2 regions of the Flavobacterium glycogeni genome follow, and region 1 is predicted to be linked to the other one. Evidence: riboswitches for the same ligand, from Rfam matches in the RefSeq annotation. Region 1 holds a riboswitch; the other holds the start of a gene.
The links. A riboswitch is a leader RNA that binds a small molecule or an ion and turns the genes downstream of it on or off. The one in region 1 is predicted to bind S-adenosylmethionine.
Positions count from the first base shown of each region.

Region 2: it holds a riboswitch for S-adenosylmethionine, as region 1 does, so the genes downstream of both, ACNQGX_RS00390 (Na+/H+ antiporter NhaC family protein) here and ACNQGX_RS08170 (homocysteine S-methyltransferase family protein) in region 1, are expected to answer to the same signal.

Region 1 covers NZ_JBLVPV010000007.1:167,065-182,722, reverse strand. The annotation lists gene ACNQGX_RS08195 (dicarboxylate/amino acid:cation symporter) at 1-135, opposite strand, end outside; gene gldA (gliding motility-associated ABC transporter ATP-binding subunit GldA) at 284-1,180, shown strand; gene metF (methylenetetrahydrofolate reductase [NAD(P)H]) at 1,251-2,207, opposite strand; gene metH (methionine synthase) at 2,290-4,971, opposite strand; gene ACNQGX_RS08175 (hypothetical protein) at 5,273-5,551, opposite strand; gene ACNQGX_RS08170 (homocysteine S-methyltransferase family protein) at 5,621-6,670, opposite strand; SAM riboswitch class I at 6,970-7,089, opposite strand; gene ACNQGX_RS08165 (NAD(P)/FAD-dependent oxidoreductase) at 7,182-8,234, opposite strand; gene ACNQGX_RS08160 (precorrin-2 dehydrogenase/sirohydrochlorin ferrochelatase family protein) at 8,332-8,970, opposite strand; gene cobA (uroporphyrinogen-III C-methyltransferase) at 9,084-9,860, opposite strand; gene ACNQGX_RS08150 (nitrite reductase) at 9,850-11,943, opposite strand; gene ACNQGX_RS08145 (sulfate adenylyltransferase subunit 1) at 12,033-13,277, opposite strand; gene cysD (sulfate adenylyltransferase subunit CysD) at 13,425-14,324, opposite strand; gene ACNQGX_RS08135 (phosphoadenylyl-sulfate reductase) at 14,411-15,112, opposite strand; gene ACNQGX_RS08130 (sulfite exporter TauE/SafE family protein) at 15,177-15,658, opposite strand, start outside.
Region 2 covers NZ_JBLVPV010000001.1:82,885-98,542, reverse strand. The annotation lists gene ACNQGX_RS00425 (LTA synthase family protein) at 1-23, shown strand, start outside; gene ACNQGX_RS00420 (zinc dependent phospholipase C family protein) at 81-1,079, opposite strand; gene ACNQGX_RS00415 (YoaK family protein) at 1,177-1,926, shown strand; gene ACNQGX_RS00410 (YeiH family protein) at 1,910-2,866, opposite strand; gene ACNQGX_RS00405 (LysR family transcriptional regulator) at 2,963-3,859, opposite strand; gene ACNQGX_RS00400 (hypothetical protein) at 3,879-5,906, opposite strand; gene fabG (3-oxoacyl-[acyl-carrier-protein] reductase) at 5,971-6,717, opposite strand; gene ACNQGX_RS00390 (Na+/H+ antiporter NhaC family protein) at 6,792-8,114, opposite strand; SAM-I-IV-variant riboswitch at 8,178-8,274, opposite strand; gene ACNQGX_RS00385 (hypothetical protein) at 8,403-8,825, opposite strand; gene sucD (succinate--CoA ligase subunit alpha) at 9,041-9,913, opposite strand; gene ACNQGX_RS00375 (nuclear transport factor 2 family protein) at 10,008-10,370, opposite strand; gene ACNQGX_RS00370 (UDP-3-O-(3-hydroxymyristoyl)glucosamine N-acyltransferase) at 10,372-11,301, opposite strand; gene efp (elongation factor P) at 11,370-11,936, opposite strand; gene lpxA (acyl-ACP--UDP-N-acetylglucosamine O-acyltransferase) at 11,995-12,780, opposite strand; gene ACNQGX_RS00355 (bifunctional UDP-3-O-[3-hydroxymyristoyl] N-acetylglucosamine deacetylase/3-hydroxyacyl-ACP dehydratase) at 12,865-14,253, opposite strand; gene lpxD (UDP-3-O-(3-hydroxymyristoyl)glucosamine N-acyltransferase) at 14,246-15,289, opposite strand; gene ACNQGX_RS00345 (HD domain-containing protein) at 15,330-15,658, opposite strand, start outside.

The DNA of each region.
Region 1 (15,658 bases):
ATCACCCAAAGGTTTAATCACTTCTACTCCTTTTCCAAAAACTAAACCTAATATACTTCCTGCCAGAATACCGCCAAGTAGCAATAAAATACTTTTGTAGTTTTTCAAGAAACTGCCCGACTGTGTATTTTTCATATTTATATAGTTTATGGTAAATATATAAATCTAAAATAGAATATCATCTCGCTTTGTAAAACTTTGAAAAAGGTCTTTTTAGCTATTGGGCTACAAAAAACAATAAATCAATACTTTTTCTGTTTACTTTTGCAACAAATAAAATTCCATGTCAATAGAAGTTAATAATATATCCAAAAGCTACGGTGCCCAAAAAGCACTGGATAACATTTCATTTTCCATTAATAAAGGAGAAATAGTTGGTTTTTTAGGTCCAAACGGAGCCGGGAAATCGACTTTAATGAAAATATTGACAACGTATATTAATGCCGATGAAGGTTCAGCAATCGTAAATGGAAATGATGTAAACACCCAACAAAAAGCCGTTCAACTTTCCATTGGTTATTTACCGGAACACAATCCATTGTATTTGGACTTGTATGTGAGAGAATATTTGGCTTTTAACGCTGATGTGTACAAAGTAGCTAAATCCAGGATCGATGAAGTAATTCAATTGACAGGTTTAAGTGCCGAAAGTCATAAAAAAATAGGACAATTGTCCAAAGGATATCGCCAACGAGTAGGTCTTGCCAATGCGTTATTACACAATCCCGATGTTTTGATTCTGGACGAACCAACAACTGGTTTAGATCCGAACCAATTGATGGAAATTCGTAATGTGATTAAAAACGTGGGAAAAGACAAAACCGTTTTCCTTTCTACACATATTATGCAGGAAGTCGAAGCCATTTGTGACCGCGTTATTATCATCAATAACGGTAAAATTGTTACCGATAAAAAACTGGACAACTTAATTTCTGAAGATGCAGTACAAGTTATCGAAGTAGAATTTGATTATAAAGTCGAAGAACAATTAATTGCTAAAATCGAAAATCTTTCTTCCTATAAAAATACGCACGACATGATTTGGGAACTAACCTTTAAAGCCGACAAAGACATGCGCCCAGCCGTTTTTGATTTTGCCAATGCAAACGGTTTGAAAACGCTGCAACTGAATCAGAAAAATAAAAACTTGGAGGCCGTATTTAGGGAGATTACGAAGTAGTTTACAACTAAAAAAAACTCGTTTAAAATGAATTTAAACGAGCTTTTTTTTTATGAAATACGATTGGAAATTAAAAAACCTTACTTGCGATTTGTCTAATATTCTCTGATTTTCCCATGGAATAATAATGCAAAACGGGAACACCGGCTGCTTTAAGTTCCAACGATTGTTGGATTGCCCATTCAATTCCTACTTGTCTGATGTCTGCATTATTTTTACACTGATCCACGGCATGAATTAAATCTTCCGGCAAATCGATTCTGAAAATCTGAGGTAATATCTGCAAATGTCTTTGTACAGCAATGGGTTTGATTCCGGGAATAATAGGAACCGTAATTCCCATTTCTCTGGCTTTGGCAACAAATTCGAAATATTTTGCATTGTCAAAAAACATTTGAGTCACCACATAATCGGCACCCGCATCTACTTTTTCTTTCAATCTTTTTAAATCAGATTGTAATGACGGAGATTCCAGATGTTTTTCTGGATAACCCGCAACTCCAATACAAAAATTGGATTTGTTGTCCACCTCCATTACATCATGCAAGTATTTACCGTTATTCAATTGATTGATTTGTTTTACCAAATCGACTGCAAAATCATTCCCTCCTTGTTTTGGAATAAAATATTGTTCGTCCTTCATGGCATCACCACGCAAAGCCATCACATTATCAATTCCCAGATAATGACAATCGACCAATAAATACTCCGTTTCTTCTTTGGTGAAACCTCCACAAAGTACATGCGGAATAGTGTCTACATTGTATTTGTGTTTTATGGAAGCGCAAATTCCCAGTGTCCCAGGGCGCATTCTGGTCAGTCTTTTGTCTAATAAGCCGTTGCCTTTGTCAATATAAATAAACTCTTCGCGAGAAGTGGTCACATCGATAAAAGGAGGTTTGAACTCCATCAACGGATCAATATTGTCGTATAATTCCTGAATACTTTTTCCCTTTTGTGGCGGAATAATCTCAAACGAGAATAATGTTTTCTCTTTTGCGTCTTCTATATGTTGTGTTACTTTCATTGTAAAATTATGAATTATAAATTATGAGTCATGAGTTGAGAAATCTGAAATCAACATTCGTTAATCAACAATCATAAATCAATTAATCTGCTATATTCGGATTCAACCATTTCATCGCCACTTCTGTCGAAACGCTTCTTCGTTTGGCGTAATCGATGACTTGGTCTTCTTTTATTTTTCCGAGCCCAAAATACTTACTCTCGGGATTTCCAAAATAATATCCAGAAACCGATGAAGCGGGCCACATTGCCATACTCTCTGTTAAGGTCACCCCAATTTCTTTTTCTACATTTAATAATTTCCAAATGGTTGGTTTTTCTAAATGGTCGGGACAAGCCGGATAACCTGGTGCGGGACGAATACCTTTATAAACTTCATCAATCATTGCCTCGGTAGTTAAAGCCTCATCGGCTGCGTAACCCCAAATTTCTTTTCTTACTTTTTCATGCAAATATTCGGCAAAGGCTTCCGCAAAACGATCCGCCAATGCTTTAACCATAATCGAATTATAATCGTCCAAATCCTTTTCGAATTCAGCCGCCCATTCATCTACACCAAAACCGGTCGTCACACAAAATGCACCCATATAATCGGTTTTACCGCTGTCTTTTGGAGCAATAAAATCAGATAAAGCGATATTTGGAGCGCCTTTCGTTTTTTGTGATTGCTGACGCAACGTCAAGAATTTCTCTAATACTTTTCCGTTTTCATCGCTCAATTCTATGTCATCATCGTTGACTTGATTGGCTGGGAAAATTCCGTAAATTCCTTTGGCAGTCAGTTTCTTTTCTCTCAAAATTACTTTCAACATTTCTTGCGCATCCGCAAAAACCGAAGTGGCTTGTTCTCCTACAACCTCATCCGTTAAAATCGCTGGATATTTTCCAAACAATTCCCAAGTTCTAAAAAACGGAGTCCAGTCGATATACGGAACCAAAACATCCAAATCGACTTCGATGGTTTGTTCTCCAATTATATTTGGTTTTACAGGAGTAAAATTCTCCCAATCCAATTGCAATTTATTTTTACGAGCTTGCTCAATGGTCAAGAAATTTTTGTCGCGCGAACGGTTCAAAAACGTCTCTCTAAAAGCATCATACTCTGCTCTAATGTCACTTGCGTATATTTTTTTATCCTTGTTCAATAAACTTCCAGCAACCGTTACGGCTCTCGAAGCATCATTTACGTGAATAACCGTTTCTCTATATTGTGGTGCAATTTTCACGGCTGTATGCGCCCGCGAAGTCGTTGCTCCGCCAATCATTATTGGAATTTTAAGCCCTCTTTTATCTAATTCCTTGGCGAGATAAACCATTTCGTCTAGTGACGGTGTGATTAATCCGCTCAATCCAATAATATCTACGTTGTGTTCTATGGCCGCTGCAATAATTTTTTCGGGAGGCACCATTACGCCCAAATCTACAATCTCATAATTATTACACGCAAGCACCACGCTTACAATGTTTTTACCAATATCGTGTACATCTCCTTTTACGGTTGCCATCAGGATTTTTCCATTCCCTTGTTTGTCTCCAGCCTGTTTACTCGCTTCAATATAAGGCAACAAATAGGCCACCGCTTTTTTCATTACACGAGCCGATTTTACCACTTGCGGCAAAAACATTTTACCCGAACCAAATAAATCCCCAACAACATTCATTCCTGTCATTAGGTTGATTTCGATAACTTCGATGGGTTTTATAGCAGCCAATCGAGCTTCTTCAACATCAATTTCTATAAACGCATCTACACCTTTTACTAATGAGTGCGTAATTCGCTCTTGAACCGTTCCCGAACGCCATTCTTGAACCGCTTTTTCATTGCTTTTTACATCTCCTTTTACATTTTCGGCAAAGTCCAACAGTCTTTCGGTGGCATCATCGCGTCTGTTTAGAATTACATCTTCAACGTGTTCCAAAAGGTCCTTTGGAATTTCGTCATAAATAGAAAGCATCTCCGGATTCACGATTCCCATCGTCATTCCGTTTTGGATCGCGTGGTACAAAAACACCGAGTGCATGGCTTCCCGAACCGTGTCATTTCCTCTAAATGAGAATGAAACGTTACTTACACCTCCGCTAATGTGTGCGTGTGGCAAATTTTCCCGAACCCATTTGGTTCCTCTAAAGAAATCCAAAGCATTCAGGCGGTGTTCTTCCATACCTGTCGCCACTGGAAATATATTCAAATCGAAAATAATATCCTGTGGAGGAAAACCAACTTTGTTTACCAAAATATCATACGAACGTTGGCAAATTTCTACTCGACGTTCGTAATTATCGGCTTGCCCCACCTCATCAAAAGCCATAATAATTGCCGCAGCTCCGTAGCGTTTAATCAATTTGGCGTGATGAATAAATTGTTCTTCCCCTTCTTTCAATGAAATAGAATTTACGACACTCTTTCCCTGAACCACTTTCAGACCCGCCTCGATAATATCCCATTTCGAGCTGTCAATCATTATCGGAACTCTAGAAATATCAGGTTCCGCAGCGATTAAATTCAGGAATTTTGTCATAGCATATTCACCATCAAGCATTCCTTCATCCATATTAATATCGATGATTTGTGCGCCTCCTTCAACTTGTTCTTTAGCTATGCTGAGTGCTTCTTCGTATTTTTCTTCCTTGATTAATCGAAGGAATTTTCTAGAACCTGTCACATTGGTTCGTTCGCCAATGTTTACAAAAACGCTGTTTGGCGTAATGATTAAAGGCTCTAATCCTGATAATACAAGGTTTCTTCTAATTTCTACTTGTGCCATTTTTGTTTTATTTGCTCCTGCAAGGTTTTAGAAACCTTGTAGGTTTAATCTTTTTATTTCTCATTATTTTGGGCGTGCCCCAAAGGTCGGCTATTCGCTATATCTTTTGTTCCGCTATCGCTCCACAAAAGGATGCCGCTACTATCCCTCACGCAAGACCCTGCTTACCATTATATTTTTTATCTACAATCAACGGAATAAATTCCGTTGCTACAAAATGTATAGTTCCTATGGAACTCGTATGTTGCTGGCGCGAGCGTCCCGCTCGTGCCTTTCTAAATTATTTTTTTTCAAAATCTTTTTACCTGCCTTTGTTTGAGGTCACGAGCGGGACGCTCGCGCTAGCTGGGGAATTAGCAATTGGTTGAAAAGTAAACTTTCCTAAATCAGGATGGTCACATTCTATTTTTGAAAATTGTTCATTTGTAATATTGATTGCTCCCTCAAATTTGTCACCTCGTTCTTTTTCTGTTGACTTTTGAAAATCAACAATAGCACCAAATCTCATTTGTCCTTTTTCAATTAATTTTTCTAAATTCTCTTTTCTTCCAAATTTTATTAAACAAAATAGATTATTCATTTATCTAGATTTTAAGGTTTATTTGTTTTCGAAAAATTACCTAATCCGTGCATATTTCTTATTTATCCATTACATCACCGCAGTCGAAACTCTTGGCTTATAATCCTTCGCTATATCAGCGATCAACTTGATATGCTCCGGGGTTGTTCCGCAACAACCACCTATGATGTTTATTAAATTATCGTCCAAATATTCTTTGATGAATGCCTGCATTTGTTCGGGTGTTTCGTCATACTCTCCAAACGCATTTGGTAATCCTGCATTTGGATGTGCCGATACATTGAACGAAGTATTTTGCGCCAATGTTTGCAAGTACGGTTTCAATAAATCGGCTCCCAAAGCACAATTAAAACCTACGCTCAACAACGGAATGTGCGAAACAGAAATCAAAAAAGCTTCTACCGTTTGACCCGAAAGTGTTCTTCCTGATGCATCGGTTATCGTTCCAGAAACCATGATGTGAATATCGATATTGCGTTCGTCTTTGACTTCTTCAATCGCGAAAAGGGCTGCTTTTGCATTTAAGGTGTCAAAAATAGTTTCCACCAATAATAAATCACAACCACCGTCCATTAAAGCTTCTACTTGCTGTTTGTAGGCAATACGTAAATCATCGAAAGTTACGGCTCGGTAACCTGGATCATTTACATCTGGCGACATACTCGCTGTTCTGTTTGTTGGTCCTATTGAACCCGCCACAAAACGAGGTTTATCTGGATTTTTGGCTGTAAATTCATCTGCTACTTCACGGGCGATTCTTGCCGATTCGTAGTTGAGTTCGTAAACATATTCTTCCAGATAATAATCGGCCATACCGATGGTGGTTCCAGAAAAAGTATTGGTTTCTACGATATCAGCTCCCGCTTCAAAATAGGCAGCGTGAACATCACGAATCGCTTTAGGCTGTGTGAGCGACAACAAATCGTTATTCCCTTTGAGAGAATGCGGAAAATCCTTGAAACGTTCGCCTCGGAAATCTTCTTCCGAAAAATTGTAGCGTTGCAACATGGTTCCCATTGCTCCATCGAGCACGAGTATTCTCTTTTTTATTTCTTCTTGAATTGTCCCCCTAACCCCCGAAGGGGGAACTCCTAAACTATCTTTTGAAATGCTTGACATAACTTTTTATTTCTTGTAAATCTCGATATGTATCGGGATTTATACTTTTGATTAATAATTACAAAAGTTCACTATTTTAGCTCTTTAGCCCCGATTGCAGCGGTATCCTTTTTTTTATTTTACCCTGTCAGGGTTTTAAACCCTGACAGGGTAAAATAAAAAAAAGATATAGCGTAAAGCGGGAACGGTATTGGCAGAAAAACGCCAATTGTTCGCTCCTGATACTGAAATTAATTCAGTAAGCTAAATATCGATATGTTGTCAAGAAAAGGTTTGAGAAATACTAAGTGAGTATTCGTGTGTTATCTATCTTAGATACTGAAACTAGTTCCGTATAAAGTAGAATGTAGCACCTTCTTTAAAGATAAAGGGTTGCTAAGGTTTCATTGGGTCTTTCCCTCCGCCTTTCGTGATAACTTTCAATAAATATATGAACAGTGCAAAGTAAAGACATAGCGCTAATACTTGCAAGTATTAGCGCTATATTTTTTAACTAGTTTGTGTTAAGTTGTTAAACTATGGCTTTCACCACGGCTTTTGGAGCCTCTTTACGGGTTCCGTCAAACCCGTCAACACCAGAAACTGTAGTATATTTCAATACATATTTCTTGCCCGGATTGATGATTTGGTACGCTGCCTGACACATTAATGTCGCTTCGTGGAATCCGCAAAGGATCAACTTTAATTTTCCTGGATAGGTATTTACGTCACCAATGGCAAAAATCCCCGGAATATTCGTTTGATAATCCAATGCATTATTTACTTTGATAGCATTCTTTTCGATTTCTAATCCCCAGTCTCCGATAGGACCTAATTTTGGAGTTAATCCAAAAAGAGGAATAAAATAATCGGTAGGAATGGTTCTGTGTGCTCCATTCTCCTCAATGTCAATTGATTCTAAATGTTCAGCTCCATTCAAACCAACTACTTCTGCCGGCGTAATCATTTTTATTTTCCCTAAGTTCTTTAATTCCTGTACTTTTTCTACCGAATCTAAAGCACCTCTAAATTCATTTCTACGGTGAATTAAAGTTACCTCAGAAGCTACATTCGACAAGAAAATACTCCAGTCTAAAGCTGAATCACCACCTCCGGCGATTACTACTCTTTTGTCCCTGAATTTTTCCGGATTTTTGATGAAATACTTGATTCCTTTGTCTTCGTAAAATTCGATGTCTTCGATCAATGGTTTTCTTGGTTCAAAACTTCCCAAACCACCAGCAATCGCTACAACCGAAGCATGAAATCTTTTCCCTTTATTTGAGGTTACGATGAAACTTCCGTCTTCTTGTTTTTCGATTGTTTCGGCACGTTCTCCCAGCGTGAATCCCGGCTCAAACTGCTTGATTTGCTCCATTAAATTATCAACCAAATCACCCGCCAATACTTCAGGAAATCCTGGAATATCATAAATAGGTTTTTTTGGATATAATTCAGATAATTGTCCGCCGGCTTGTGGCAAGGCATCTAAAATATGACATTTTAATTTTAACAATCCTGCTTCAAAAACTGCAAATAAACCTGTCGGTCCGGCTCCTATTATAAGTATGTCTGTTCTAACCATTTTATTTATTGTTTGTAATCATTCTTAATAAGTACAAATAAACGAATTATTATTATACATTTATATGATTTATATCATTCATTTATTTGTGACTGTTCTATTCTTTATTTTTTAATGCTTCTGTAATTTCATTCATTTTCTGCACTTTTTCTTCGAAATTTCCTTTCAAGGTTTTGCGATATTCATTTAGGTTTTCGACCATTTTGTTGATATCGTCCGGGATTATTTCTTCGAAAAACTCCCGTAATCTTTTGGCTGTTGTAGGTGATTTTCCGTTTGTCGAAATCGCAATTTTTACATTTCCTTTGGTTACAATACCGCCCAAATAATAATCACATAAATCTGGCGTGTCAGCAATATTGCAAATCAAATATCTTTTTCTGGAGAAATCAAACACTCGTTTATTGACTTTCAAATCATCGGTACAGGCAATAACCATGTGCCTTTTCTTCAACATTTTTTTCTTGAACTTGGCTTTAGTCAATTTCACCGAAGGATGTTTTTCAACCAACTCTTCCAATTCTGGCAAAAACTTTGGTGCCACCACCTCAACATTTGCATTTGGACTGGATTTTAGCATAAATGATAACTTTTCTAAACCCACATTTCCTCCGCCTACAATAAGCACATTGAGGTTGTGTAGTTTTAAAAAAATAGGATATAATTCGTTCCTCCCCCCAGCCCCCTCCGAAGGAGGGGGTGACTTTACGGAGTTTCGTTCGTTAATAGTTTCCATTTTATTTTCATTTTTATCGGATTAAAATCTGACGCTAGATAATCATCATCGGATTGAAATCTCCCGAATCTTCGGAATCACAATATGTAACACTCCTATGGAGTTCTCTTGCTTTATCTACTGATTTCTTTAGACAAAAATTCTTCGTAAAATCCTTTCAACTTATTGCTTTCTTTAACCACTTCTCCAATAACAATTATTGCCGGCGAACTTAATTTGTTCTCCGTGACAACCTGTTGAATTGTATCTATAGTCCCAACGCCTATTTTTTCATCTGGCATAGTTCCGTTTTGAATGATCGCTACGGGAGTTTCCCCTTTGGATTCCTTTTGAAACAAGGCAATAATTTGTTCCAATTTGCTCATCCCCATCAAGATTACCACTGTTGCCGAAGACTGTGCTGCCAAGGCAACATCGTTCGATAATTTCCTAGCGGAGGTCGTGCCGGTTATTACCCAAAAACTTTCGGACACTCCTCTTTTGGTCAAAGAAATCCCTTGATAAGCGGGAACTGCAATGGATGAAGAGATCCCAGGAATAACAAAGGTAGGGATTCCAAAGCTTTCTACATACTCTATTTCTTCGCTTCCTCGTCCAAATATAAATGGATCACCGCCTTTTAATCGAACCACATTTCCATACGTAAGCGCATTATCCACAATCAACTGATTGATTTGATCTTGTGAATATTCATGACAGCCTTTTCTTTTTCCAACAAATATTTTTATGGATTTCTTTGGCGCATAAGTCAAGATTTCCTCATTAGCCAAAGCATCATACAAAACCACTTGAGCTTCGGCAAGTGCTTTTGCGCCTTTGATGGTAAGCAAATCAGGATCTCCCGGACCTGCTCCAACTAAGGTTACGAATGGTTTTACTTTATTTCTCATCTGCTAAATCTTTTGCTCTATACGATTCTATATTTTCAAAAAAGGCTGCTGCTTCTTGAATGTATTTTTGTGCAAATTCCCCCGAAGGTTCATTTTGGTTGATTTGATATACCAAATCTCTTAACGAAGACTCCAATACAATTTTATTGGTTTCAATAAAAACAGTATCAAACAAATCGATAATTCCAGCGTGATTATTGGTCTTTTGATTTTCGGCAAGCAATAATGCTTTGGCACCATTTACAAAACCTGCATAAGCCAAATAAATAGCATCAGCCCATTTCTTATCTTCAAAAGCTTCTTGAGCAAACGTTAATTTATCTTTAGCTTCAAATAATAATGTAGCCACTAAGTCAATTACAACACCGGCACATTCTCCAACTCCAACCGCTTTTACATAGTTATCGGCATTTCCCCAATCTACGAAATCAGCTTCGGTCAAATTAGTTACATCTGCTAATGGTTTCAAAAACTCATAGAAATATTTCTCTCCTTTGGCATCATAATAATTCAAGAATGATTGTCCGTTTCCGTTCGCTTCAAAATCATTTAAGATGAAACGCAACGCATCAGGTCCTCTTCTGCTTGGAATTTTGATCACTTTATCCGAAAATCTTCCTGATCCATTTCCTAAATTTCCACCACCTAATAATACTTGAAGCGCTGGAGCAACTAGTTTTCCTGCATTAATTGACATTCCTTGGAAACCAATTTCGGCCATATTGTGTTGTCCACAAGCATTCATACAACCACTGATTTTAATCGTGATTTCTTGATTGTTGCTGTATTGTGGATATTCTGTTTCCAAAACTCTTTCCAGTTCTACTGCAATTCCGGTGCTGCTTGCAATCCCAAGATTACACGTATCCGTTCCCGGACAAGCGGTGATATCGGCTGTGGAATTGTATCCTAAATCAACAAAATTAAGCTTAGCCAATTCTTGGTAGAAAAATGGTAAATCTTCTTCTTTTACATGACGTATCAGAATATCTTGTCTCAACGTAAAACGCAATTCATTAGCACCATAATTTTTGATTAAATCGGCTAATAATCTTGCTTTGTCTGTATAAAAATCTCCTAAAAGTACCTTAATACCAATAGCAACATATCCTGCTTGTTTCTGAGAAAAAACATTTGATTTTTTCCAAGCTTCGAAAGCAACTGTGTCTTCAATTACTACTTTTGGTGCCACCAATAAAGGAGCAGGAATTTCTCCTTCAAAAGCAGTCGTATCGATTTCGACCGTTTGGTATGACAAGGCTTTTTTCTCTTCTTCCACCAATCGCAAAAACTCGTCTCTCCCAATATCTTTGATTAGGAATTTCATACGTGCTTTCAATCGTTTGGCTCTTTCTCCGAAACGATCAAATATTCTTAGAACGCCTTCGGTTGTTGGGATAATTTGGTTTACCGGAATAAACTCCGACAATAATTCGGCATGACTTGGTTGAGAACCTAATCCTCCACCAAGCATTACTTTAAAACCTCTTTCGCCGTTTACCACTTTTGGAATAAATCCTAAATCGTGTAAATAACTCAACGCCGTATCTTTATCTGAAGAAGAAAATGACATTTTGAATTTACGTCCCATTTCTTGACACACTGGATTTCTCAAGAAAAATTGAAACAAAGCGTGTGCATAAGGCGATACATCAAAAGGTTCATCTAAATCGATACCAGCTGTTTCACTAGCCGTAATATTTCTCACGGTGTTTCCACAAGCTTCTCTCAAGGTAACATCATCTTTCTCTAATTCAGCCCAAAGTTCAGGAGTTCTGTCTAAACTTACATAGTGAATTTGAATATCCTGACGCGTTGTAATGTGTAAACGCCCAGTTGAATATTCATCTGAAACTTTACAAATACGGTGCAATTGTTCACTTGTTACTTTACCAAAAGGCAGTTTGATACGAATCATTTGAACGCCTTCCTGACGCTGACCGTACACACCTCTTGCTAAACGAAGACTACGAAAACGTTCGTCATCGATTTTCCCGTCACGGAATAAAGCAATTTTTCTTTCTAAATCGATAATGTCTTTTTGAACAATCGGATCTTCTATTTCGGTTCTAAAACTTTGCATTTTGTATGGTTTTAGGCTATTAGCATTGGCTCCTAGCTGTTAATCGATATCTTTTTAATTCCTTTAATTCTTTAGCAAAAGCTAAAAAACTATTTTATAAAACCAACTCCTGCTGTTGTGTTGGTTGCAGCATCTATTAAGATGAAAGCTCCGTTAGATTTATTATCATTATAAGCATCAAAATAAATGGCTTTGCTCAATTTAATGGTTACTTCTCCAATTTCATTAATAGCTAATTGAGTCGCTGGAGTTGTTCCAGAATAATCGGTTGCGATTACATTTTTTACACTGTCTATTTTAGCCAAAACTCTATTGGTGTTGTGTTGCACAAAATATTTTGCACCTGCCACTAATTTTTTGCTGTCCATCCAACAAACAGTTGTTGTGATATCTTTCTCAATTTTGGGAAGCTCATTAGATTTCACAATCATATCTCCTCTGGTCACATTGATGTCATTTTCTAATTCGATAGTGATTGAAGATCCCGCTGTAGCTTCATCAAACTGTTGGTCAAAAAAGTGAATATTCGTCACTTTTGATTCTGTTAAAGAAGGAAGAACCGTTACAGCATCCCCTACTTTGATATTGTTACCATATAATTTTCCAGCATACCCTCTAAAATCGTGATATTCTTCCGTTTTTGGTCTGATAACCGTTTGAACAGGGAAACGTGCTTTTCCGTTTTCGTATATATCATTTGGTTCTAAACCTTCCAAATGTTCCAAAACAGTTTGTCCAGTATACCAAGGCATATTCTCAGACCTGTCAGCCACATTCCCGCCATTGATTGCACTTAACGGAATGTAACTTACGTTTTGTTCTTTGTAGGCGCTTTTTGCATTTAATGCTTGAAAATCAGCTTTGATTTTGTTGTATACTTCTTCCGAATAATCAACCAAATCCATTTTGTTTACCGCAACAATCACATCTTTTACTCTCAATAAATTATTGATAAAAAAGTGACGGTACGTTTGCTCAATAACTCCTTTACGGGCATCAATCAAAATGATAGATACTTGTGAAGTTGAGGCTCCTGTAACCATGTTACGAGTATATTCTACGTGACCTGGAGTATCGGCAATGATGTAACTCTTTTTGGCTGTAGAGAAATAAATATGTGCTACGTCTATCGTAATTCCTTGTTCTCTTTCGGCAACCAAACCATCAGTAGCCAAAGAAAAATCCAGGTAATCGTATCCTTTTTGCTTGCTGCTTTTTTCTATCGCTTCAATCTTATCTGTAGTCAATGATTTTGTATCGTATAATAATCTACCGATTAAAGTACTTTTTCCGTCATCTACACTTCCTGCTGTTGCTATTTTTAAAACTTCCATATTACCGTTATATTTTCCCCTCCCCGACCCTCCCCCCAAAGGGAAGGGAGACGAGTCTGGCGTTTTATTTAATTAAAAATTCACTTTTTTATTCATCTTTTTTCTCCTATACCTCCCTTCCCTTCGGGGAGGGCTGGGGTGGGGATTCTAAAAGTAACCTTGTTGTTTTCTTTTTTCCATAGCAGCCTCAGAACGTTTGTCATCGATTCTGGCTCCTCTTTCAGAAATGGTTGAAGAACGAATCTCTCCAACAACCTCTTGAATAGTTGCTGCATAAGAATCAACAGCAGCCGTACAACTCATATCCCCTACTGTTCTAAAACGAACAATTCTTTCTTCGATTTCTTCATCTTCTTCTTGATATACAAAAGGAGAATGTGACCAAATCATACCGTCTCTTATGAATACTTTACGTTTGTGCGAAAAGTAAATAGATGGAATTTCGATTTGTTCTTGTTCAATATAACTCCAAACATCCAACTCTGTCCAGTTTGAAATTGGAAAAACACGTACGTTTTGACCATTTTCAATTTTTCCGTTCAAAAGATCAAACAATTCTGGACGTTGATTTTTTTCATCCCATTGACCAAAATCATCACGAACAGAGAAAATACGTTCTTTCGCTCTGGCTTTTTCTTCGTCTCTACGCGCACCGCCAATACAAGCATCAAATTTGAATTCTTCAATAGCATCCAAAAGTGTTGTGGTTTGCAAACTGTTTCTGCTTGAATATTTACCAGACTCTTCCACAACTTTTCCTTCATCAATAGCATCCTGAACATTACGAACGATTAATTCTAATCCTAATTCAGCAACTAATTTATCTCTAAAGGCAATCGTTTCCGGGAAATTGTGCCCCGTATCCACGTGTAGTAATGGAAAAGGGATTTTCGCAGGGAAAAATGCTTTTTGTGCTAAACGCACCAACGTGATTGAATCTTTCCCACCAGAGAAAAGCAAAACGGGTTTGTCAAATTGAGAAATCACTTCTCTGAATATGTAAATTGCTTCGCTTTCTAAAGCATTTGTTTTTAATAGTGTGCTCATGTTATTTATATTTTCCCCTCCCCAACCCTCCCCGAAGGGGAGGGAGACTGGACGGAGTTTCGTTCGTTTATTTTTTTATTTCTAACTTATTTTTGGTGTAAACCACATTCTTTATGACTGGATTCCCACCACCATCTTCCTGCTCTGATGTCTTCTCCTTCTACAATGGCTCTCGTACAAGGCGCACAACCAATACTTACAAAACCTTTTTTGTGCAAAGCATTTTGTGGCACATTATTATCATCAATATATTTTTGAACGTCTGCTAAACTCCATTTCAACAATGGATTGAATTTTATGATATTGAAATGAGCATCGTATTCAAAGGCTACCAAATCATTTCTGTTTTCTGATTGTTCAGCACGTAAACCGGTTATCCAAATTTCATTTCCTTTCAAAGCTTTAGTCAACGGTGCTACTTTACGAATAAAACAACATTCTTTTCTGTTCTCCACCGATTCGTAGAAGCTGTTTGGTCCTTTTTTATTCAACAAATTTTCTACATCGCTAGCTTCAGGAAAATAAGTTTGAATGGCTACTTTATATTTTTTGACTGTTTTATGAAAAACATCATATGTTTCTTGAAATAATCTTCCAGTATCCAATGTAAAAATGGTAATCGGCAAATCATTTTTAGCAATTAAAGCTGTAATTACCTGATCTTCCTGTCCAAAAGAAGTCGAAAAAACTACTTTACCTTTGTATTCATTAGCCAAAAAAGCCAAAGTCTCTTCAATGGAGAACCCTGCTGTTTTTTCTAATAAAGTATTTGCTATTGTTGCACTCATAATTTGATTGTTATAACCCTATCAGGGTTCAATCCCGATAGCCATCGGGACTAAAAGGGTTCTTTTATATTAATTTAGACAGTGTTTTTAAACTCAAAACAATAATTAAAATACCTACCAAAATCATCATAGGCTTTCTCTTTATTTTATTGACTAAAATAGCGGCAATTGGAGCGGCAATCACACCACCTAAAATCAACCCTATAATCACTTGCCATCCTTGAATTCCTCCAAAAAGCATAAATGTTACACCGCTGGCAAAAGCTACTGCAAACTCGGCTGCATTTACAGAACCGATAGTATATCTAGGATTTCTACCGCGTCCTAATAAGGTAGAAGTAACAATTGGTCCCCAGCCACCACCACCAACAGCATCCATAAAACCTCCGAAAGAAGCTAGAATATTCAATCGTTTGGTTTTCTTTTTAATGATGTTTTTTTGCATTGCTTTTCTGATAATTATAACTGCCAGCGCAATCATATACACCGCAATAAAAGGCTTTATCGCATCCCCGTCAATCACATCCGACAATAAATAAGCACCTG
Region 2 (15,658 bases), on a different contig from region 1:
AGAAATACCAAAAAATTAATTGACATAAAAAAAACGGGTGAAATTAAAATCTCACCCGTTTTCTAATTGGAAGTATAACGTTACTCTTTTTCGTTTGTCAAGCCAAAAAGATTCCCTTTTTCAAAAGTTTTTAAATCCTTTTTCAAAGTTTTGCTGTTGCGTTTTGTAAGTTCGGTAGCATCAAGATTACTTAAATCCGGTTTTCCTGCATTTACCCAAGCCGTATACCAAAAACTCGCCGTTGCAGTAATGGCTTTTTTCATTTGTTTTTCAACCATACCATTCAACTCCGTGTGGAATTTACCGGCATATTCATCTGAATATAACATTCCACCATATTTGTTTTTTACAATATTTCCAGTTGCATCTGTTACATACATTTTGTTTTCAGCAGTTGCGGTTCTTAGTTTTTTATCCGCAGCCAATAAAGGCTCCACCAAACTGTGGGTATCAAAAATGATATCCCAAGTTGCTTTGTCCACATCCTCTAAATATTTTCCTTGCGCTACAATCAATTTATAATCTTTAGCAAACAATTCCGGCAAACGACTTTCCCACAAAGAATGAATTCCTTTTTGATTGGTATTTTGTCCATCGTGATTGTCTGAAGTATGCAACGGCATGTGCGCATCCGCAATGTAATGCCCTAAATCAGCTGTAATAAATAATATTTCGTTCTTTCTTTTGTCCTTGAAAGCCTTTGTCAATTTGACCATCATATCCTGAATATACCAAGGTAATATTCCGTTTTTAGTCAAAAACTTCTCATCGTATTTTAGTTTCGCTTCTTCCATCGTTTTAGGAAAAGTTTCTACTGCACCAAAATTCTCCATATCAAAATAATGACGAGGTGGCTCTGCTTTATCATTCAAAACATTTCTTCTCAAATCTGGAACGGTAGATTCTTGCGTGATGAAATCAATATGATTGTAAAAGAAAGTCTGTAATGGTTTTGGAAGTGCCATTACCGCCGCTCTATTGATTCGTTCATGTCCAATAATTCCCCATGACAAAAGAAAAAAAGCAACTCCAAGAGTAGATAACGCGATAAACGTAGGTCTAATTTTAAAATTTTTCATTAAATTTATTTTTTTGAAGTGCAAATGTATTTCTTTAAATCGTTATTAGAAAAAATTGGGTTTAAGATTCTGTTAATTAAAAAAGAAAACTATAAATATGTTTCGACATCAAGGAAAAAACAGAACTTTTATTCACAATCTTCGTTTAGCCACTTTATTATCTTTTGTTGCCGGAATTGTAAATGTTACCGGAGTTTTATCGATACAAACATTAACTACCAATGTTACGGGGCATTTCGCCTACTTTGCCGAAGAAATCATGAAGCGGGATTATGCAGCCGCAATTACCTTTTTTGTATTCACTATTTTCTTTTTGTTTGGCGCTTTTACCTCTAATTTTTTAGCGGAATTGATTTCCAAGAAACATCCAAATTTATCTCATGTCATCCCTATTTCTCTGGAAATGATTGTTTTGATTGGTGTTGGGGTTTTCGGAGCACAATCAGCATTATCCAGCATTGAAGGGAAATGGATTGCTTTTTCGATGCTTTTTGCCATGGGAATACAAAACTCTTTGGTAACCAAAATTTCTCAATCTACAGTTAGAACAACCCATTTAACGGGGCTTTTTACTGATTTGGGAATTGAACTGTCTCAATTATTTTTCTATAAAAAACCAGAAGAAAAGAAAAAATTAAAAACCAGTATCTATCTGAGATTATCCATTATTACGTTCTTTTTTATCGGCTGTTTTTCAGGTGGTTTCCTTTATAATTTATTGGAAATGAAAACCCTTTTTGTTGCCGCAACTTTTTTATTAATTGCGCTTTTGTATGATTACATCCGATTGCAATTTCATGTTATCAAACGAAAAACCTTTCATCATAAAACTATTTTAGATAAATAATCGAGACCAAAGTAGCTATTGCTATAAATGTCCAAAGCAAAATTCCCTGCGCAAGCGGTTTCAATCCCACCGATTTTAAAACAGTTCTATTTAATCCGGCTCCAATCAAAAACAAAGTCACCGTCAGACCAATTTTGGCAACAGAAACCAAATGCGGTGCCATAATCTTAATTTGTGGCAGATACGTATTAGCAATCATCGCCAAAATAAATAATCCGATAAAATAAGGAATTTTTATTTTCCCCGATTTATTTTTAAAAATAAAAGCAGTAATCAATGCTACAGGAATAATCCATAACGCACGGGCTAATTTTACCGTTGTGGCAATTTGTAATGCTTCCGGACCATATTTACTGGCTGCTCCTACCACAGAACTCGTATCATGAATGGCAATGGCGCACCATAATCCAAACTCTTTTTGAGATAAATCCAACCAATCACCCACGGCGGGAAACAAAAATAAAGCCACCGAATTCAGAATGAATATCACTCCCAAAGCAACTGAAGTTTGTTTTTCATTTGATTTGATTACGGGCGCAATAGCAGCAATGGCACTTCCGCCACAAATTGCCGTTCCGCAAGAAATTAAATGAGATGTTTTCTTTTCCGTTTTAAACCATTTCCCCAGAAAAGTCCCTAAAACCAAAGTACTGAAAATAGAAATGACAGTAAACAAAAAGCCTTCTTTACCAGCAGAAACAGCACTGTGGACATTCATTCCAAAACCCAGTCCTATTACCGAAAACTGCAATAAAAAATGAGTTGCCTTATGATTCAATTCTAAAAAAGGATGCCCAAAAAGGTTGGCTACAATCAATCCTAACACTAAAGCAATTGGCGGAGAAACAAAAGTTGATGTGCAGAACAATAGCAATGCAACAAAAATGAGTTGCTGTAATTTGGCATTTATTTTAAAAAAAATAAAGGATTCTTTCTGAATTACTTTTTGATGCGTTTCCAATGAAAAGTTGTTGAATTATTACAGTACAAAGGTGAGCATATAAAACTATTAATGCCAATCGCAAATTATAATCTGCTATAACTTTAAATTATAATGATTCGAAATGTTTTGGATAAACAAATCCGATAGCGAATCGGTTTTTCCTTGTAACGTAATGACATAAAAGAAACGTTCTATGATTAAATCTTTAATGTCTAATATCGCCAGTTCATTGTTTTTAAGTTCTTTTTTTATCGCATGAATGGATATAAAAGCCACACAATCAGAGTTCATCAAATAGGATTTTATGCTTTCCGTACTTCCCAATTGCATTTCAATTATTAATTCTGATAGTTTAATTTCAAATGGTTTCAACGCATGTTCAATAACTTCAAGTGTTCCTGAGCCTTGTTCCCGCATTAAAAAATGCATCCTTTTAAGATCTTCCTGAGTCACTTCATCAAGACTGACTAATGGATTGGAACTCTTACAGACTAAAACCAATTCGTCTTTTAAAAACTCGGTATATTTAATAGACTTGTTTTTTGATTGCCCTTCAACTATACCTATTTCAATTTCCTGTTTTAATAAAGAGTTTTCTATTTGTTCCGTATTTCCATTCAGTAAATTCACTTTTACATCTTGCAATTTTTGATGGAAACGAGCTAAAAGCGGCGGAATTATATACTGAGAGATAGTTGTACTGGCTCCTAATCGTAACAATCCGGAACGTTGATTAATCAGCGTGCTCATATCAAAATCTATCTCGCGGTATACTTCAAAAATATTTTTGGTGTGTTTTAATAATACTTCACCGGCGGTTGTCAGTGAGATTTTAGAACCATTTCTATCAAACAGTTTGATTTTATATTGTTCCTCTAATTCCTGAATATGTTTGGAAATCGCAGGTTGCGTAATAAACAATTCCGTTGCAGCTTTAGTGAAACTCAAACGGTTGGCAACGGTATAAAACACTTTTAGTCTAAAATCCATGTTGTTTAATTGTATTTTATTACAGTAATCCGTTGTATTTTCGAACAAACCATTCAGTTGCCAGCAAAATTGAAATTAAAACCAATAACCAAATCCAATCAATCAAAGGAGTTTTAGTAATAATGTTCTTCTGTATCGCTTTATATTCCTCATTTTCTAAAAGCGTTTTAATCAACACATCTACTTGATCCGAAAAATACGCTTTTCCTTGTGTTTGTGTGGCTAATTGTGTCAATTTCTCCACATCGGGATTGACAAATTGCTTTTCGATATCAAAATCAAGAATTTCAAAACTACTGGAATACGTCGTTTTAGAATTTAATTCTTTTACGGTAAACGCATAAGGACCGGCTTTCAATCCGTCAAGATTGACTTTATAGGAATTATTTCCTTTTAATAAATCGTAATTTTTCGTTTGCTTGGTTTTGGTATTTGTTACCGCAATAGTCAAACGGGCTTTTTCATCAAACTCATAATTTTTATTAAAAAATTGCGCGGTTATTTCAATGGGTTCATCTGAATTATAGAAACTTTCATGTTCAACCACTAATGATTTTTTAGAATTATTCGAAGCCAAAAATTGAATAATCTTATCAATAAAAACATCATATTTTTCAAAAGATTGATTGTTGACGTGTGTTTGCAAGCGCCATTTCCAACTGTTTTCTCCCAAAAGATAAGCGGATCGCCTGCCTTGATTTTCTGTAAAAGCCAGTAAAGGCGCATTCGTATCTATTGTTCTAATTTTGGATGAAAGTAAAACTGATACCGTTCCTTTTGTAGTTACGGTTCCAAAAGCATTTTGTAAAGGCGGTAAATTTTCAAACCCGATATTATCAATGGCAAACAAATTAAACTGAGTATTAAAAACCGACAAATAATCTTCTTTTTGTCCGCTCATTTTAAAGCTCAAATTATCCTGCTGCTGATTCAGAAAATTAAAATCGGTGTTGTTTCCAGTAATAATAAACGTGTTGATTCCGGCACCTTTATTATTCTCAAAAATGGTTTTGAATTCGGTTGTTGGCTGGTATAAAATTAAAACATTAAAATCTTGCAATGTTTTGACTTCATTTGGCTTAATGATTGTTACTTTACGTTGTACATTAGATTCAATGGCCCTTTTTAGCGCCCCTAAATCAGGATGATTTATAGCAGATACTATAGCAATATTTGTTTTTTGATCTATAACTTCAACCGCAAAATTCTTGGTATTATTATACGTATTTTTTTCCTTTTCTTTCGATGAAATAGAGGCTTTAAAAACCTGTAATCCTATTTTATCAGCCGGTAAAAGCACACTTACAATTGCCGTTTTTTTGGAAGGCGAAAAGGTAATAGATTGTTTACTGAATACCGAATTTCCTTGCGAAATGATGAAATCAGCTGTTACGTTTTTTGTTCCTGAATACTGTAAAAAAGCTTCTACAGGAAATTTATTTTTGTGAAAAGCGTATTTGTTAACGTTCAGCTGATTGATTTTAAAATCTAAAAAAGTCGTTGTATCACCTACAATTACGGGATATATTTTATTCACAACATCAAAACTATAGACATAATCATTCCCGGAAGTTTGATTTCCATCAGTAATTAAAACCGCTGGATAGATTGCATTTTTATAAATACTTTTTAGATTTTTGGCAACAACATCAATATTAGTTTGGGTTCCTTTAAAATCAAATGTTTCTGTAGGTTTAAAATCATCTGAAAACTGATACGATTGCACGTCGAATTTCTCTTGTAAATCCGAGTTTGATTGTATTTTTTTATACAATTCCAATGCTTTTTCATTGGCATTCAAAAACGAAATAGAACTCGAATTGTCAACAACAATCGGTAAAGGCGTTTTTACGGTTTCAAGCGTATTTTTGGTTATTATTGGATTAATCAACAATAATAAAATTCCAAAAATGGATGAAAAACGCAAAAAAGCCAAAAACCAACCGATTTTCGATTTGTTTTTGGCTTTGTAGATATATTGAAAAAATGACAAACCGCCAGCTATTAGTAAAGAAAGAAGTAATAATAGTAAAGTGTTTGTTGTCATATTTTAGTAGTGTTCAGTCATCAGTATTCAGCAACTGAGCACTGATGACTGATCACTATTTTTTTTAGGTAAGCATTCCTCCACAAACATTCATAACCTGTCCCGTTACGTAAGCACTCATGTCTGAAGCAAAGAAAAGACACGCATTGGCAACATCTTCAGTCGTTCCGCCACGTTTCAACGGAATTCCGTCTCTCCATCCTTTTACAACATCTTCGTTTAATTTAGCCGTCATTTCTGTTTCTATAAATCCTGGAGCAATTACATTGCAACGAATGTTACGAGATCCTAATTCCAATGCTACTGATTTAGAAAAACCAATAACTCCCGCTTTAGAAGCAGCATAATTAGTTTGTCCTGCATTTCCTTTCACCCCTACTACTGAACTCATATTGATTATAGAACCAGAACGTTGTTTCAGGAAAGTACGTTGAATTGCTTTGGTCATATTAAAAACCGATTTCAAGTTAACATCAATTACTTGATCGAAATCTCCTTCAGACATACGCATCAAAAGGTTGTCTTTAGTAATTCCGGCATTGTTAATTAGAATATCAACCGTTCCAAATTCAGCTAAAACCGCATCAACAAAAGTTTGCGCTTCATTAAAATCGGCAGCATTTGATTGGTATCCTTTGGCTTTAATTCCAAGCGCATTCAATTCATTTTCTAATGCCAAAGCTGATTCTACAGATGAGCTGTAGGTGAATGCTACATTTGCTCCATGTTTTGCAAAAACTTCAGCAATTCCCTTTCCAATTCCGCGACTCGCACCTGTAATTATGGCTACTTTTCCTTCTAGTAATTTCATATTCTATCGTTCGTTTGTATTTTTTTTTATAAGACAAATATAACAATTCAATTCAAAAATTTTATGTCAAAAGCTTAAACTTTCAAAAATCTATTTATCGATTTATCCCAAAAATCGCTGTAAATGGCAATTAAAGTAACTAAAAACAAAAATAAGAGATACCAAGCATTACTGAGTAAATCTAAGAAATTCAGTTTACCATTAGCAAAACTTAAAATCAACAACACTTGAGCGCCATAAGGCAAAATTCCTTGTACAATACAAGCAAAAATATCCAGTAAAGTTGCTGTTTTTTTAGAGCTCAAATTATACTCATCATTAATTTCTTTGGCTATAGAACCAGTAATAACAATGGAAACCGTATTATTGGCGATAGCCATATTAGTAAAACTCACTAAGGTACCAATTCCCATTTGCGCCGATTTTTTGTTTTTAATTCTTGATTTAATTTTGTGAATGACAAAATCAATTCCACCTGCTTTTTCTACCAATGCCGCTAAACCACCCGTAAGCATGGATAACAAGAATATATCGGTCATGCTCGTAAACCCTTCGTATATTTTTTGTGCAAACACTAAAATAGTAAAATCGGCACCAATAATTCCAATAATTCCTGCTACCACAATTCCGATGATTAAAGTTGTGAAAACATTAATTCCAATTATGGCAAGGACAATCACTAGCAAATAGGGCAAAATAGTCACTAATTCGTAGCTCGATTTTGGAATAGCGACAGCCGTAACTTCCGAATTTAATCCTAAATAGAAAAGTAAAAAAATGGTAATTACCGAAGCCGGAAAAGCGATGAACAGATTTACTTTAAATTTATCTTTCATTTCGCATCCCAAAGACTGAGTAGCCGCAATGGTTGTATCAGAAATCATCGATAGATTATCCCCTAACATGGCGCCCCCCAATAAAGATCCCGCGATTAACGCAAGCGGAGAACCGCTTTTTTCAGCAAGACTTACCGCAATTGGTCCTAATGCTACAATTGCACCAACTGAAGTTCCTGTAGCAGTCGAAAGAAAAGAAGCAATCAGGAAAATTCCTAATGGAAAATAAGCCACATCAATATTGTTGATACCTAAATTCACCACAGAATCAACTCCTCCCATTGCTTTAGTGACAGTGGCAAAAGCGCCTGCAAGCAAATAAATCAAACACATGGTGATTATTTTACTCTCGCCACAACCGGAAATTAGAGTATTTACTTTGTCTTCTGTTGATTGTTTGAAAAGTAAAAAAGCAGCTATAATCCCTAATAAAACCGCTACTGGAGATGGGAATGCATAAAAATCATTAAGCCAAATTCCAGCTCCTAAAAAGGTTAAAATAAAAATAAATAACGGAAGTAATGCCAATGCATTTCCTTTTAGTTGAATTTTTTTTGTCATAAATAATGGTATAAAATGAATCCATTACCACGACTAACAAATAAACCAAAATATAAAAATGATTAAAACAACATTTTTTCCAAAGGATTTGGCTTATCGTTTTAGCACCTTGCTTGTTGTTGCAGGTTGCTATCCTTTTAAAGGATTCGTGATAACGGGTGCAAAAGTAATTAATTATTTATGAAATAATTTGGATTTCATTCAAAAAAAATAATAATTCAGAAAAAAGCGTCACATAAAAATGTGACGCAATTATAATTAAAATATTGGAAAACAGACTTTAAACAATTAAAAAGCTACATTCCATTTTGGCAATCTTCCATTTTCGTCAAGGAAATTTTGTAAAACTTGTCCTTCTACAAATGTTGGGATTGCTTTTGTTTTATCGTTGAATGTCTCATACCAAACCACTTCTAGCGTGCTGATATCTTCGATTTTCATTTGTGCTGGCCAAGAATATTTTCTTCCTGTTTTTGCAAATTGGTGTCCTTCTACAATTTTTTCTTTTAGACCACCATTTTTAATTTTCAAAGTTCCATCATTTTGAACAGTTCCAGTAGAACCAACCATAATCAACTCTTTTTCCTCCCCTACAGAATACACTAAAAACACTCCAGATCCTTCTGAAGCATTACAAACTTCTGCTAGACTGTCCTCTGTAGTAAATGAAAACTGATTGGTAACTTTGAATTTTTTTAACTCTTTGTACATATTATTTTATTTTTATTTGAACTGGCTTCGGCAAAAAAATACCCCACAAAATCGTGAGGCCCATTAGAAACCATTCGTTTATGTTTGTTCTTATTAGGATTACATCTGAAAAACAGATGCATTTAATAAAGTGCAAAGATATTTCTTTAATTCAATTTATAATAAAAAAGCCCCACAAATTGTGAGGCTTTTAAAATATTTAATTAGAGTTTAGATTAACCTAAAACTTCTTTTACTTTTTTACCAATTTCAGCTGGAGAATCTACCACGTGAATTCCACATTCTCTCATGATTTGTTTCTTAGCTTCAGCAGTATCGTCAGATCCACCAACGATTGCACCTGCATGTCCCATTGTACGTCCTGCTGGAGCGGTAACTCCTGCAATGAATCCTACAACCGGTTTACGGTTACCATCCGCTTTGATCCAATGAGCAGCATCAGCTTCTAATTGTCCACCAATTTCACCTATCATTACGATACATTCCGTTTCAGGGTCATTCATCAATAATTCAACTGCTTCTTTTGTAGTAGTTCCAATGATTGGGTCTCCTCCAATACCAATTGCAGTAGTGATTCCTAATCCTTGTTTTACCACTTGGTCAGCAGCTTCGTACGTTAATGTTCCCGATTTAGATACAATACCAACAGTTCCTTTTTTGAAAACAAAACCTGGCATAATACCAACTTTAGCTTCACCCGGAGTAATTACACCTGGACAGTTTGGACCTATTAATCTAGAATTTCTTTCTTTAACGTAACTATTTGCTTTTATCATGTCAGCAACAGGAATTCCTTCAGTAATTGCAATAATTACTTTAATTCCAGCATCTGCAGCTTCCATAATTGCATCAGCAGCAAAAGCAGGCGGTACAAAAATGATAGTCGTATCAGCTCCTGCTTGTTCTACAGCATCTTTTACAGTATTGAAAACTGGCCTGTCTAAGTGAGTTGTTCCCCCTTTTCCTGGAGTTACACCACCAACAACGTTAGTACCGTACTCAATCATTTGAGAAGCATGGAAAGTTCCTTCGCTTCCTGTAAAACCTTGAACAATTATTTTGGAATCTTTATTAACTAAAACACTCATGATATATTTTTTATGTAGTTTTTAAAATTGTTATGCAAAAGTATAAAATAGTAATCAGTAATCAGTATTCAGTATTCAGTTTTTTGCTACTAAATTATGATAATTGACTCATTTGATACCCTCGAAATAGTTTATTGTCTTTTATTTGCCAAATAACCATAAAATGCGCCAATAACATTTCTTCTCTAGGATTCTCTATCGTTTTCACAAAATGAGAGTACCGTACCGAAATTAAATCATTTTCAGACATAATATGACTAATTCTAACCTTTGAACGAACATAGGCTTTACTTAAATCATTAGACAGGCTCAATAAAGAATCATAATCCAATTGGATAAATCCCTTACTGCTATTCCATTCAACGATCACTTCAGGATGCAAAAAATCTTTTATGACTTCGCTATCGATAAGAGCATCTGATTTGTAAAATTTCTGAACGACTTCTTTAGCAGACATATTATTTTAGTTTATTTAGAATTTCTGGTATCTTCTTGATATTAGCCAATTGTTTCAATTTTTCTCTTGATTCTTCAATTGGTGTACCAAAATAGGACTTTCCTCCTTCTACTGATTTTGTAACTCCCGTTTGACCAAGAATAACTGCCTTTGCTCCTATCGTGATTCCGCTGGTGGTTCCTACTTGTCCCCAAATAGTAACTTCGTCTTCAATAATAACACAACCTGCAATTCCGGTTTGTGAAGCAATTAAACATTTTTTTCCAATAACAGTATCATGACCTACATGCACTTGATTGTCAATTTTTGTGCCTTCGCCAATAGTGGTATCGCCAGTAACTCCTTTATCAATCGTACAAAGAGCTCCAATACCAACATTATCTTTAATGACCACTCTTCCACCGGAAAGTAATTGATCGTATCCTTCAGGACGTTTTTTATAATAAAACGCATCAGCACCAAGAATGGTTCCTGCGTGAATCATTACATTATCGCCAATTACGGTATAATCATAAATCGAAACATTAGAATGAATCAAACAATTCTTCCCAATAACAACATGATTCCCTATGAATGTATTAGGCTGTATTATAGTTCCTTCACCTATTGAAGCTGAAGCAGCTATTGAAACATTCGAAAATTGAAATGGCTTGAAATAGTTCGTTAATTTATTAAAATCCCTAAATGGATCGTCTGAAATCAACAACGCTTTTCCTTCTGGACACGCTACATTTTTATTGATTAAAACAATAGTTGCTGCTGAGTTTAATGCTTTATCATAATACTTAGGATGATCCACAAAAACAATATCGCCTGATTCAACAACATGAATTTCATTCATTCCTGTCACTGGAAAATTCTTATCACCAACATATTCACAGTCGATGATACTTGCAATTTCTTCTAAAGTGTAAACTTTTTGGAATTTCATAAATTTAATATTCGGTTTCAATATTCAGTATTCAGCCCATTTGCAAGCTGAATACTGAACATTGTAATCTACTCTTTTACACGTTCCATGTAAGAACCTGATGCAGTATCAATTTTAATTTTATCTCCTTCATTAATAAACAAAGGAACATTTACAGTTGCACCAGTTTCAACAGTTGCTGATTTTGTTGCATTTGTAGCAGTATTTCCTTTAATTCCTGGTTCTGCATAAGTCACTTCAAGAATAACAGATGCCGGCATATCTACAGAAAGAGGTAAATCAGTTTCTGTATTGATACTTACCATTACATTTTCTCCTTCTTTCAATAAATCTGGAGAATCCAAGATGTTTTTATTCAAAGTAATTTGTTCGAATGATTCAACATTCATAAAATGAAATTGATCACCTTCTGGGTATAAAAATTGAAATTTATGGTTTTCTACTCTAACTTCTTCAATTTTGTGACCCGCCGAAAAGGTGTTGTCTAATACTTTTCCGTTAGTCAAACTTCTCAATTTAGTTCTAACAAAAGCAGGACCTTTTCCTGGTTTTACGTGAAGAAATTCAATGATTTTGTAAATATCGTTGTTGTATTTAATACACAATCCGTTTTTAATATCTGATGTAGATGCCATTATTTTTTTATTTTTATTACTATTTTTATTTTTGGTAACTGAAAACTACTTTAATTTTTTAGTAGTTCCCCGAATATCCTTTCATTACTCCTCTTGATGAATTTCGAATAAAATCAATGATTTCATCTCTTTCCGGTGTCGCTTCCATCTCTGCTTCAATAATACCTAAAGCTTGAGTTGTATTGTAATTTTTTTGATACAGAATTCTATAAATATCCTGAATTTCTCTTATTTTTTCAGTTGTAAAACCGCGTCTTCTTAATCCAACAGAATTAATCCCAACATACGACAAAGGCTCTTTTGCAGCTTTTGTAAATGGCGGAACATCTTTTCTTACTAAAGATCCACCAGATATCATCGCGTGATCTCCAATGTGGATAAATTGATGGATTGCTGCCAAACCGCCAATAACAGCAAAATTACCAACTGTCACGTGACCAGCCAAAGCTACTCCGTTTACAATAATAGCATTATCGCCAATGTGACAATCATGAGCAATGTGTGCCGTTGCCATTACCAAACAATTATTACCTAAAGTAGTTTGTCCGGATGCAATTGTTCCTCTATTGATCGTTACACATTCTCTAATGGTACAATTGTCTCCAATTATTGCTAAAGAATCTTCTCCACCAAATTTTAAATCCTGTGGAACCGCCGAAATAACTGCGCCAGGGAATATATTACAATTTTTTCCAATTCTTGCGCCTTCCATAATGGTAACATTCGAACCTATCCAAGTTCCGTCTCCAATAACTACATTATTGTGAATGGTGGTAAATGGTTCGATGACAACATTTTTGGCGATTTTAGCGCCTGGATGAACATAGGCTAGTGGTTGATTCATCTGCTTTTTTTATTTTTTTTATTTTTCAGAATACAAACGTTACTCTCATTTTTTCAAATGGAGGATTTTAGTTTTAATCTAAATCTATTGTTTTTTGGCAATTTGAGCCATTAATTCTGCTTCAGCAACTAATTTTCCATTTGCGTAAGCATTTGCTTGCATGTGACAAATTCCTCTTCTGATAGGAGTAATTAAATCACACTTAAAAATTAAAGTATCACCAGGTAACACTTTATGTTTGAATTTGACATTGTCTATTTTCATAAAATAGGTCAAATAATTTTCTGGATCAGGAACGGTACTCAATACCAGAATTCCTCCTGTTTGTGCCATTGCTTCAACAATTAAAACGCCCGGCATAACTGGAGCTTCAGGAAAATGTCCAACAAAGAAATTCTCATTCATTGTTACATTTTTCATACCCACAACATGGGTTTCAGACATCTCAATGATTCTGTCAATCAATAAAAACGGGGGTCTATGAGGAAGAACCGCCATGATTTTATGAATATCCATTAAAGGCTCTTGATGTAAATCATAAACAGGAACATGATTTCTTTGTTCTATTTTTATAATTTTAGCCATTTTTTTTGCGAATTGTGTATTCACAAAATGACCTGGTTTATTGGCAATTACCTTTCCTTGAATTCTTGTTCCAATCAAAGCTAGATCACCCACCACATCAAGCAGTTTGTGTCTTGCCGCTTCATTTGGATAATGCAACGTAAGGTTATCTAAAATACCATTTGGCTTAACGGTTATTTCGTCTTTTCCAAAAGCTACTTTTAAACTCTCCATGGTTGATACCGAAATTTCTTTGTCTACATAAACGATGGCATTATTTAAATCGCCTCCTTTTATTAAACCGTTTTCCAAAAGAGATTCTAATTCATGCAAAAAACTGAAGGTTCTGGACTCTGATATTTCAGTTTTAAAATCAGCAATGCTTTTCATTGTAGCATTTTGAGTACCTAATATTTTAGTGCCAAAATCTACCATTGCAGTAACTGAATAATAATCGTTTGGCATTACTAATATTTCGCTACCAGAAGCTTCATCTGTAAAAGAAATAACTTCTTTTACTACATATACATTTCTTTTTGAGTTCTGTTCTTCTATTTCTGCTTTTTCAAGAGCTTCAACAAAATATTTAGACGAACCATCCATTATAGGCAGCTCTGAAGCATCTAGCTCTATAATAACATTATCTAAATCACAACCAATTAATGCTGCTAAAACATGCTCAGGCGTTTGAATTTGCACCCCTAATTTTTCTAAATTGGTTCCTCTTTGAGTGTTCACAACATAATTTGCATCAGCTTCAATAATAGGTTGTCCTTCCAGATCTACTCGAACAAAAGTAAAACCATTATTGACTGGAGCAGGTTTGAAAGTCATTTTTACTTCTTTTCCTGTGTGTAATCCGACTCCAGTTAGCGAAATTTCTGTTTTGATGGTCTTCTGTTTAACCATTGTTTCCATTTTTTTGGTTTAATATTTGTTTTTTTAATTCTTCTATTTCTGCAACAATTTTAGGCAAATTCTTGAAATGAACATACGATTTACTAAAATCATTGTATCCAAATGCAGGACTTCCTTGCAAGATTTCATCATCTTTTATATTTCGTCCCACACCTGATTGCGCTTGGATTCGAACATTATTTCCAATAGTTAGATGTCCAGAGATTCCAACTTGTCCGCCAATCATGCCACTTTTTCCAATTTTTGTAGAACCTGCGACACCGGTTTGAGCGGCAATTACGGTGTTCTCACCAATTTCAACATTATGCGCAATCTGAATTTGATTGTCAAGCTTTACTCCTTTTCTGATAATGGTAGAACCCATTGTAGCCCTGTCAATAGTAGTACAAGAGCCAATATCTACATTATCTTCAATAATCACATTTCCTATTTGCGGAATTTTAGTATAAGTTCCGTCCGGATTTGGTGCAAAACCAAAACCATCAGCACCTATTATAGCTCCGGAATGTATCGTACAATTATTCCCGATTTCGGTCTCCGAATAAATTTTTGCGCCAGCGAATAAAATTACATTATCCCCTATTACTACATTATCTCCAACGAAACAATTAGGATAAATTTTTACATTTTCACCCAAAACTACATTCTGTCCCACATAACTAAAACTACCAAGATATAAATTATCTCCGTATTTTACACTCTGCGAAAGGAAAGAAGGCTGCTCTATTCCACTTTTATTCAACTTCACCTGATTGTAAAACTCTAATAATTTAGAAAATGCGGCATACGCATCCTGTACTTTTATTAATGTGGTAGTTAAAGGTGATTCCGGCACAAAAGTCTCGTTAACAATTGTGACTGAAGCTTTTGTGGAATATATATAATTAAGATATTTAGGATTTGATAAAAAAGTAAGTGATCCTTCAGCACCTTCTTCGATTTTTGACAATCTAAAAACTTCTGCCATGGGATTCCCGACAACTTCTCCTTCTAAAATCCCTGCTATTTGTTCTGCTGTAAATTTCATTGCGACAAAAATATAAAAAAATAGATTTTAAATGGTCTTTTTATAACAGTTGTTTTGGGAAACAAATATAATATTTGGTCACCAATTTAGATAACGATTTTAAATTCAGCTGGTCGGAAGATTCTATAACGTCTTCGATTGTGCTGTCTTTTTTCAAAATTCGTATTGGTTCCGCTTCTTTACTGTAGGCTTGGTTTTTTATTTTACCTTTAAAAATAAAATAATTGGTCTCTAATAATGAAATATTATTCTCCATCGCAAAACGTTCTTTTAGCGGCTGTAATTCCTCAATCATCACTTTATCACTCGTTAATTTTATTTTTAGTAAATCTCGATTGACAATCATTTTACTTAATGATGACAAAATAA